DNA from 2 places in the Gorillibacterium terrae genome. Region 2 is predicted to be linked to the other one. Evidence: riboswitches for the same ligand, from Rfam matches in the RefSeq annotation. Region 2 holds a riboswitch; the other holds the start of a gene.
The links. A riboswitch is a leader RNA that binds a small molecule or an ion and turns the genes downstream of it on or off. The one in region 2 is predicted to bind cyclic di-GMP.
Positions count from the first base shown of each region.

Region 1 (5,392 bases), on a different contig from region 2:
AGCAAGGTGTTCAAGAAGCTGGCGGGAAAGACTCCCGGCGAGTATCGCCGAAGCGATCTCGGGGGGCATCCTTGACGGCCGGAAGAAAACCGAAGTCAGGAAAACCGACATGCACCGTCACGGGAAAGCCGGGCGGCGCATGTTTTTTCATTTTTCGTCAAAGGTCGACCCACCGTAAATACAAAAAACCATGGCCTCAAGTCATGGTGATCGATAAAAATTATCCATTCGGGATGTGAGGAGTGTGTTATACTAGCGTTGTTACAAAAAATAGGACATTCAGGAATATAATGACGGAGTGAACACATGAGTAAAAAGCGTTGGATTACCTTGCCGATTTTGTTCCTCTTGCTTATCCTCTTGGGTACGCGGGGCCTGGCTTCCCTGGGCTATGCGTCTTCCGCCCATTCGGGCGACCGAATCTACGACTGGCAGATCAAATGGGAAACATCCACCGGAAACGATCCAACGCTGATTCCGAACGAGAACGACCCCGGATGGATTTCAATCAAACAGGGTGAAGCTCCGCCCGCGCGGCCCAGCGGATACACGGCAGCTTGGGTTCAACTCAAACTTCCCGACCTCAATGGGCGAGTCGCCATCCTTGATTTTGATAAAATCTTTGCTTTGAAGATCAAGATGTACGTTGATGAGAAGGTAATCTTCGAATCTAACCGAGATTATCTGTATAACCTGAACCAGATCGCTTTGCCCCTCTATCCCGATTATTCCGGGAAGACCCTGAAGATATGGCTGGAGACCGCAGAGTCCTTCTCCAAGCTCGGCATCGCCGAGCCTATCGAGTTGAGAGATTACGCGGAAGTAGCCAGTAAGCAGGTCCCCAACAACCTGCTTAACAACATGATTGGCGGAGGGCTATTATTTCTCGCGCTGGCAGCGCTGATTTGCGGCGTCTTACAAGGTAAGCAATACCGTAAAATCTGGCTCCCGTTGGGCTTTATTTTACTTTGCACGAGCGGACTTATTCTGTCCTTGCCTCTTCTCGCTTTTACCAACCAACCGATGGGGAGAATCCTTTCGTTTACCTTCGATGCCTCTTTGGCGATAGGCTTACTGATGCTTACGGTTTTTTTCGAAAATGTCTTTGGTCCGGGGAAGTTCTCCTTGATTAGATACTTCCGATGGTTCCAAATATTTTATTCCGCCTTATGCGTGTTGATCAGCGGTCTTATGGATTTCTTTAAAGTTAGCGCACTTGCACACCTTTATCTGCTTTTCACAGCGCAACTGTTTGGCTTGATCATCATTGTCCAGTTTGTGCTGCTGTTGATCAGTTCCATCACTTACGTCTTCAAGGGCTTCAAGGACGCGATCATCTTCACGGTTGGCTTTATGTTGTTTGCGTTGATTGGGTTAGCTGAAATGGTGTGGTATTACGTATCGGATAATCACTATGTCATCCATTATTGGAAATGGGGCATGCTCGGATTTGTCGTTGCCTTGGTAATAATCGTCGGCAGAACGGTCGCACTCAGCTACCGTCAACTCGTCAAATATTCCAAGGAGTTGGAGCTGTTCAACAATCAGCTCCAGCGCTCCGAGAAGATGGATATCATCAGCGAACTGGCGGCTTCGGTCGCTCATGAGGTGCGCAATCCCTTGCAGGTGACAAGGGGATTTCTCCAACTGCTCGATGGAAAGTATTCTAGCGCAACCGATAAGACCTATGTCAAGTTGGCGCTCAATGAGCTTGACCGGGCGGCCAATATCATCACCGACTTTCTGACCTTCGCCAAACCCGGCATTGAGGATGAGGTTACGCTCAATCTCGCCGCCGAATTTGAACAAGTGGAAAGCATCCTTCAGCCGCTCGCCCACCTCCAGGGAGGCCGGCTCAGCATTACCATTCCGAATATACTAAATACTCGGGGGAATCCGCCCAAATTCAAGCAGGCGATCGTCAATATCGTCAAAAATAGTATTGAAGCCTTCAAAGAAGAGGGCACGGTCGAGATTACTGCCCGTTCGAGCGGCGATGATATTCTGATCAGCATCAAGGATAACGGGGAAGGCATGGGGGAAGAGGAAATCGCTCGGCTCGGAGAACCGTATTTCTCCAACAAGACCAAGGGGACGGGGCTCGGTCTTATGGTGACCTTTCGGATTATAGAGGCGATGAGAGGAACGATCCACTTTAGGAGCCAAAAAGGAAAAGGAACAGAGGCGCTGATCCGGCTTCCAAAGGCTCCGAATCCTTCCCCTGTTCCCGATGCGGATAAACGTAAGTGATACTCGAATTAAGGCCAAACGGCTTGCGGGGTTACCTTCGTTTTCATAACGGCTGCTGGGCTGGGCGGGAGGACGAGAACCATCTCGTCGGCGGATTCTTCCACTGCCTTAAGCTTCAAGTGCCCCGGAAGCGAGATGCCGAGGGCTTCTTGAATAGCGGCCTTGGGATCGGACAGCAGCTTCGTTTTAAAATCCGGATCTTTCCAAGCCCTTTGGATCACTTGCGATTGCAATGCGACTTCGGTTGACATTGGAATCACCCTTTCAACAAAATTTGGCGTTTCTTACTGAAATATAGCATGTTTTCCCTGGATAATCGAGGAAAATATTTGTAAACCAAGTAAAAATGGTTTTCTTGAGGGGGAACCGACCCTATGGATCGGATACAAGCCTTTATACCTGAGGTTCGATCTGCCTATGAAGAGAGCCGCAGGCGAATGGGAGCCTTTCCCGAGGCGCTACGCGGTCAGGGATACGCCTATCTGCACAAGGCCAATCCCACCGGGACCGAGGAAGGCGGCAAGAACCGCATCTGCTACCTGCTGCCCTATTGGCTCCGGGAGCAGTGCGGGCTGGACGAAGAAACCTGCCGGGAGATGGCGGTCGGGAATATCTTCCTCATGCTGTACTTCTTTATCCAGGACGATATCATGGATACCGCCGATCCGAACGCCTGCCGGGCTCTGCCGCTTGCCAACCTGTGCCACGGCGAGTTCCACCGGGCGTATTCTCGGCTGTTCCCGGGGGATTCCCCGTTCTGGGACCATTACCGAGCTTATATCGCCGAATGGGCCCTGAGCGTGGCGACGGAGGCGGAAGCAGACTTCTTCGCCGCCGATCCGCTGCGGCTCGCCGGCAAATCCGCTCCCCTCAAGCTGTGCAGCACGGCGGCGCTGCTGCTCGCCGACCAGGAGGAGAATATCCCCCGGGTGTCCCGCCTGGTGGAAGGGGCGCTCGTCGCCTTGCAAATGGCCGACGATTGGGCCGATTGGGCCTCTGATCTTGCCGAAGGCAGCTACAACAGCCTGCTCTCCCACTACCGCTCGGCGGCCGGATGGCCTTCGGACTCGCCGGTCCAGGAGGAGCGGGTTCGGGACTTTCTCTATATCGACGAGGGGCTGGGCACCTACAGTGCGGCAGCCGAGCGGCTCTATGAGCCGGAAGCCTACCGCGGACTGCGGCTCAGCCACTTGCAGGCCTTCCACGAATCCCTCCTCGCCAACCTGCGGGAAGGCGCTGCGGAGATCGCCGCGGCGAAGCGGCAGTTGGAACGGGGCGGGCTGCACTACTGGCTCAGCCAGGCTTCGCAGACGAAGCCGGATTAACGCGCAAAGAGACCGCTCTCCGAAAGGGGAGAACGGTCTCTTTTTGTTCGAGGTCACGGAAAGGCGAAGTGTGCAGAATCGTCCTGTAAAATCACGACCGGTCGGCAAGCAGCTTGCGGACGGAGGCCTCGATCTTGTCGGGTGTATCCTTGGGAGCGAAGCGGCGAACGACGCGGCCGTCCCGGTCGATCAGGAACTTGGTGAAGTTCCATTTGATGGTGCGCGAGCCGAACAAGCCCGGAGCCTCTTGCGTCAGGTGACGAAACAGCGGATGGGCCTCCGGACCCTTGACGTCAATCTTGGCGAACAGGGGGAAGGTTACTCCATGATTCAGCTCGCAGGCCTCGGCGATCCGGCTGTCCTCGTCCAGCTCCTGGCCAAGGAACTGCGAGCTGGGAAAACCGAGTACGGCGAAGCCGCGGTCCTTGTACTCCTGATAAAGCCGCTCCAGTCCCTTGAATTGAGGGGCAAAGCCGCACTTGGTGGCGGTATTGACGATCAGGAGCGCCTGCCCCCGGTAGGGAGCCAGCGTCGTCGTCTCGCCGCGAATCGTCTTGACCTCATACTCGTACAGGCTCATGGTTCTCGCGCCTCCATTGGGTTGGTGTATCGAACTATTTTGTTTAATTATATTGTATACAATTTATATGGAGGCGTCAACTGAAGGGCTCGTGGGACTATGGGCCCGGATACAGCAGATTGATCCCTGACGATGCAAGAGGCCATTTGTGGAAAAAATGGCAGGGGGACTAGTCGCGGAAGGAAAAACGTGGTAAGTTAGTCCATGCAGGATTATTTTCACCTTAACCGGAAGACCCAGATCGAATCTTCCAACTGAATACTCGGCAAAACTATCGAAAGGTAGTGACGCAAAGCTATAGGGACTACTTCCGTATAGGAAATGTCAGCCAGTTGCAAGCTTTTATTCCCGCAAATTGGTGAACTATGGCTATTTAAGCCCATCGTTTGCCTTTTTTATTTTATATTGCCACTGAAGGAGCTTAAACATGGGGAAATCGGGAAGTTTAGACAAGAATCTGCAAACGAGGAAGACCCGCAAGAAAACGATAGCCGGAAGGAACATGCTGCTGACCAGTCTTTATATCTTTTTGACCGGTCTCATCCTCATCTTTTACAGCTATCACCTGGAAAGTAATTTGATGATGAAGCAGCTCCGCGCCGAGTCGCAGAAGACGATGGAAGCATTCGCCAAGACCATCTCCGCCGACGACGTCGCGCAGGCCAAAGCCAATCTGGACCCGGAATCACCGATACAAAAAAAACTGACGGAACACTTCGACCAGTTGTCCGCTACCCACCCGAACATCGCTCAAGGCTATATTTTTGGAGCGGAATTGAAGAATTCCAACCAGACCTCGATGATTGCCTTCCCAACCTCGCTCCTCACCGCCTTCAAAGACGCCAACCTGAAATTGGGAGATTACTATGAGCAGCCCAAGATCCATGCCGACGGGGTTGTCTCGATGAAGAAAACCAAGCACCTCAGCTTCACCAAGATTTATAAGGATGACTTCGGCTCGTGGCTGACGGTCCTGACTCCTTATCTGGATAAACAGGGAGAGGTGTACGCTTACATCGGTATGGATGTCGACGCCAGCCTCGTCCTTGCCGGAAAGAAGGAGTTGCTGACCAAGACGACCGTGGCTTTGGCCGTGACCCTGCTGGTGGTCCTAATCCTTCAGTACCTCACCAACCGCCGCACCTTCGCTCCGGTGCAGGACCTCATGCGGGCGCTCGAGCGCTTCAGCAAGGGAGACTTCTTCGTCCGGCTGAAGGAAAGCCCCGACGAGCTGGGC
Region 1 is NZ_JBPPGI010000003.1:310,838-316,229, forward strand. Features, by position in the region: gene ACSEXS_RS13995 (response regulator) at 1-75, shown strand, start outside; gene ACSEXS_RS14000 (ATP-binding protein) at 307-2,250, shown strand; gene ACSEXS_RS14005 (NHLP leader peptide family RiPP precursor) at 2,259-2,501, opposite strand; gene ACSEXS_RS14010 (hypothetical protein) at 2,625-3,575, shown strand; gene ACSEXS_RS14015 (glutathione peroxidase) at 3,667-4,155, opposite strand; cyclic di-GMP riboswitch class I at 4,410-4,495, shown strand; gene ACSEXS_RS14020 (methyl-accepting chemotaxis protein) at 4,583-5,392, shown strand, end outside.
Region 1: linked by a shared signal. The riboswitch ahead of ACSEXS_RS14020 (methyl-accepting chemotaxis protein) and the one ahead of ACSEXS_RS01140 (chemotaxis protein CheX) in region 2 are both predicted to bind cyclic di-GMP.

Region 2 (5,392 bases):
GTTTTACATTGACCGCACCGGCGGCTGGAAAACGGGGCCCGTGCTGAACGGACCTGTCGGTTCCGTGGCCGAGCTGACTTTCGAGCGGGAGGCGCTTACGGCCGACGGCCGGATCGCCGGAGACGATACGGGAGCCGCAGCGGCGGGCAAGCAGGCGGCCGTGTCGGAGCAGGCGATGCCGCTCAGTCCGATCTTTGCCGGAACGAACGGGGAGCGGGGGCTCGATGTGGTCTTTCCGCTGCTGCACGGAACCTTCGGCGAAGACGGCACCATTCAGGGACTCCTGGAAATGGCCGACATTCCTTACGTCGGCGGCGGCGTGCTTGCCTCCTCGGTAGGCATGGATAAGGTGGTCATGAAGAAGCTGTTCGCCCAGGAAGGCCTGCCGCAGTGCATGTTCCGCCATTTCACCCGGGCGCAATGGGAGAAGGACCAGGTATTCTTCCTGATGGAGATCGAGATCGCACTCGGCTACCCCTGCTTCATCAAGCCGGCGAATCTCGGTTCGAGCGTCGGCATCTCCAAGGCGACCAACCGGGACGAACTGATCGAGGGCATCAAGACGGCGTTTAAATACGACCGCAAGGTGATCGTCGAGGAATTCGTCGATGGCCGCGAGATCGAGGTGGCGGTGCTCGGCAACGACGACCCGAAGGCCTCCGTGGCGGGCGAGATCGTCGCCGGAGCCGACTTCTACGATTACAAGGCCAAGTACCTGGACGGCAAATCGACGATGGTCATCCCCGCCGACCTGCCGGAGGAGCTGTCCGACCGCATCCGCGAGCTGGCCGTTCGGGCCTTCTGCGCGGTGGACGGCAGCGGTCTGTCGCGCGTCGACTTCTTTGTCGGCCGGACCGACAACGCCATTCTGATCAACGAGATCAACACGATGCCGGGCTTCACCCCGTTCAGCATGTATCCGCTGCTGTGGAAGGAAACCGGCAAATCCTACGGAGAGCTGCTCGACGAGCTGATCGGTCTCGCCGTGGAGCGGCACGCGGAGAAGCAAAAGCTGCAGTTTACTTTTGAAGCCGGAAGGTGAGACCATGGGATTCTCGACGGAATTCAACTCGGTCTGCAAGTTCAAATCCGAACGGGAGCTTGAAGACCTGTTCGAATACGGCAAGACCAAAATGCGCAAAAACGGCTTCCGCATCTATCCGACCGGCATGAAGGTAATCGCCTTCGATCCGCGCAATCAAGCCGTTGCGATCGTGAAGATCAGCGCCTCCATCGCCGAGATCGACTTCCAGGGCAAAGAGATCACCCTGGTGGAGATGGAGCTGGTTCGCCGCCTTACCGCCCAGGAGTCCGAGGTGGAAACGGCGCTCGCCGACGAAATGTTTTTCCGCGATCACCCCGGGCTGTGACGCAACGGGCGGAGAAAAGGGAATACTAAGGGCAGGCCCTTAGGGGCCCAGTCCGCTATTCCCGGAGTTGACGTTCATGCTGATCCGTTTCGGCTATGTGGCCATGTCGGTCCATGTGGCGCATGCTTCTCCATCGAAGACGATGACCGCGACGCAGTTTGCCAAGATTGCCGACCGTGAAGCGGCGCTCGGGAAGCTCGTTCGGATTGCCGAGGAGAATCTCCATAATACGCTGCGCCTGCTCCGCCACAACCGCGCCTACGATATCCATGTCTTCCGGTTCTCGTCCAAGCTGGTTCCGCTCGTCACCCATCCGCTGACCGAGGGCTGGGACCCGATTCCGCGGCTTGCGGAGCCGTTTCGGGAGCTGGGCGACTACGTCATCCAGCATGGCATGCGTACGTCCTTTCACCCCGACCACTTCACGGTGCTGACGACGCCCCGCGAGGAGGTGTTGCGCACCTCGCTCGCCGATCTGGCCCATCAGGTGCGGATGCTGGAGGCCATGGGTCTGGACGAACGCTCCAAATGCAACATCCATATCGGCGGTACCTATGGCGACAAGGAGTCGGCGCTGGCCCGCTTTCACAGCCGGGTTAACGATCTTCCGGCCGCAGTGAGGCGGAGGCTGACCCTGGAGAACGACGACAAAACGTATACCGCCGAGGAAACGCTGCAGGCCGCCGAGGAGCTCGGACTGCCGATGGTACTGGACCTGCACCATCACCAGGTGAATCCCGGCTCGGGCGTCGCCGCGGAAGAGCTTTGGCCGCGCATCCGGGCGACTTGGAAGGACACCGGGATTCCGCCGAAGATCCACGTGTCGAGCCCGAAGAGCGAGAAGGATGTGCGGGCCCACGCCGATTTCGTCGAGCCGGAGCCGCTCGCCGCCTTTTTGGGGGCAATCGCCGCCGAGACGCCGCGGCTCGATATCATGATCGAGGCGAAGCAGAAGGACGAGGCGCTGTTCCGGCTGGTCGCCGATTTGGCCGGACGGGAGGAATTCCGCGAAGTCGACGGCGCTACCTTGGAACGCTGAGCGCTGAACGTTGACCGCTTATGGTCCGTTACTTCCGCTCAAGCGGCACGCTTGATCCATCCCCACCGCAGACGGTGGGGTTTTTAGCGATAGGGCCTGCAACACCCATGCCCTTTGTCACCGCTTACGATGAAATTTGGGGGAAGCTCCGGTAGTTTTTGCGAAGCAACTCTACTATACTGGGGAATAAGAGATTAACCGAAATGAGTGATGATTCATGGCTGAGCCGATTAATGTCCATTATTCCGCAAGCGGGAAGAGCTTTACCGCAGTTGCCATCAACACGGCGGCCAAGGCCGGGGAGTGGATCAAGAGCAAGCTGGGAGCCTACACCACGCTGGGTACCAAAACATCGCCGGCCGATCTGGTGACCGAAATCGATAAAGGCTCGGAGAAGCTGATCAAGAACTTGATTATGACGCATTTTCCCGAGCATTCTTTCTTGGGGGAAGAAGGAGTAGAGCCCGGTCCGCTCGCATCCGCCCAAGCGCTGGAGAGTGTGAGGGACGCCGATTACCTGTGGATCGTCGATCCCATCGACGGCACGACCAATTTCGTTCACGGCTTTCCGTTCTTCTCCGTCTCCATCGCGCTGGCCTTCAAGGGCGAGGTCATCGTCGGGGTTGTCTACGATCCTTCCCGGGATGAGCTGTTCGTCGCCGAGAAGGGCAAAGGGGCTTATCTGCGGGGCAAGCCCATCCACGTCTCCTCGGAGGCGGCGCTGGCCGAGAGCCTCCTCGCGACCGGCTTCCCGACCGATCCGGTCGCGGCCCTGCCCGTGAACATGCGCGGCCTAACGGCTGTGCTGCCGCGCGTGCGCAACATCCGCAACGGAGGCTCCGCCGCGCTGCATTTGGCCTATATCGCCGCCGGCCGGCTGAGCGGCTTCTGGGAAATCAACCTCAACGCCTGGGATCTCGCCGCAGGCTCGCTGCTCGTTCAGGAAGCCGGCGGGCGGGTAACCGATACGACGGGGCAGGAGTATCACCTTGGCGTCCGGAATATCGTCGCAACGAGCGGAGGCATCCACGGCGAACTGATCGATGTGTTGAAGCAGGCGGAAGCTACGGGAATGGAATAGCGCCTCGGGACGAACGGGGCTTATCCAAGGCAGACGGTTTTCCGTCTGTCTTTTTGGTAGGCCCTTTTTGGCATGCTGCCGGGCCTTAGGCGTCGCCTTCGGCGGCGAAGGGTCACCCTCTTAGGTCCCTCGGCTCGCAGTCCGTATTCCGAAATCCGTCCACCAGAGACATAACCGGACAGGACTTGCAGGAAACGGGAAGGAAGTCTATTGATTAATGGGTTTTTGGAAAGTATACTTAGACTAATGGCAGGACTGTGGTCCTAACAACTTGATGCGAAAAGGCAAACCTACCGAAAGGCAGGGACGCAAAGCCTCGGGCCTAAAGGACCAGTTCCTACGGCGGCCGGGTTGCCGAACAACAGTGGCATTGGACCCTACCGGGAAGACCGCTATTGCTTGGTTTCGCACGATTCCAGCGAGTGAGAGAGGCGAAAAAATGCAAGCAGCTTACATCAATCCGTTTCTGATGTCTTCCTGTACGGTAATCGAATCCTTGATCCAGGTCAAACCGACACTGGGCGAGCTCACCATCAAGCAGATCGAGATCGGCGACGATCGCGTCTGGCTGAAGATCGGCATCGTCGGGGGCATGACCGGCGAAGTGGTATTCGGGTTCCCCGAAGCCGTGGCGCTGCGAATCGCTTCAGCGATGATGGGGGGATTTTCCCTGACTGAATTTGACGAGATCAGCCGCAGCGCCATCTCCGAATTGGCCAACATGATCAGCGGCAACGCCAGCACGCTCCTCTACAACCAGGGCATCTGCGTGGATATTACTCCGCCTGCTTTCATGGAGCAGCGCTCCGGAGTGCCCGGCGGCGTGAAGGCCTTGTCCATTCCGCTCAATCTGCATTCTTACGGAGCATTTGATATTTATGTCATTACCCGCTAAGGGGAGAGAACGCCGCGAGCAAGCGGCGTTTTTTTTGTAGAAAGGGATGAACCGCGACCGATTCGCAGTCCTTCACCCGAAGATGCTTCCCGGAGAAGAGGGAGCCGCGTTTAGGCGAACCCGAAAGGCAGGAGCCTCATGAAACGACCGAGCAAACGAAAGACCGCACTCCTAATCCTATCTTCGTTGATTCTGCTGTTGGCGATTTCGCTTTACCTGAAGACGCCCCAGCCCGTCAACGCGATGTTCGCGGGTTCTTCGAGCCTGACTCCCTATGGGAACCGGGTTTACATCGACCCGAGTATTTCGCAGATGACCCGTGAGCAACTCTTGCAGGATCTCAAAGAATCCGAGGAACGGATTAAGGGATTTTACGGAGAGGTTCAAGCCGACCCGACGTTCCTGTTCGTGGAGTCGCCCAAAATGGTTAAGCGGTATGCCCAGAACTCGACGGGACAAACGTATCATCTGTACTGGGGAGATTACATTGTGGTTGGACCGAGCGGATTTAGCCAGGATGTGATCGCCCATGAAAGGATGCATTCCGAATTGAAGAAGAGGGCCAAGCTGGATCGGATTCCCGCTTGGTTTGACGAAGGCTTGGCAACGCTGGCCGATGATCGGTTTCCCGATTACAAGTCCTTCGATGCCGGTCCCCAGGACAAGCAGAAGCTTCAAGCGATTTCCAAGCGAAACGACTTTAATCGAATGAGCTCGGACAAGAGTTATCCGATTGCCCATGCGGAAGTGGGGCATTGGTTCGGAAAGGTGGGGCAAGCCGGCCTGGCCCGCCTCATCGATGGGATCAACGATGGAAAATCCTTTGACGAGCTCTTCGCGGAGATCGATGTTGAGTAGGCAGTGCAGAAGAGTTCGGCCTTGAATACAAAAAGGACCGCTTCCTCAAATGGAAGCGGTCCTTTGTCTTACCTACCGGTATGACCGGATACGGCTATCAATCAGCCCAATACGACCTCGACTTCATGCGTAGCGCCGTCGCCGACCAC
Region 2 is NZ_JBPPGI010000001.1:253,760-259,151, forward strand. Features, by position in the region: gene ACSEXS_RS01120 (D-alanine--D-alanine ligase) at 1-1,042, shown strand, start outside; gene ACSEXS_RS01125 (MBT domain-containing protein) at 1,047-1,370, shown strand; gene uvsE (UV DNA damage repair endonuclease UvsE) at 1,447-2,409, shown strand; gene ACSEXS_RS01135 (inositol monophosphatase family protein) at 2,627-3,490, shown strand; cyclic di-GMP riboswitch class I at 3,764-3,849, shown strand; gene ACSEXS_RS01140 (chemotaxis protein CheX) at 3,930-4,385, shown strand; gene ACSEXS_RS01145 (hypothetical protein) at 4,524-5,243, shown strand; gene ACSEXS_RS01150 (glycoside hydrolase family 94 protein) at 5,345-5,392, opposite strand, start outside.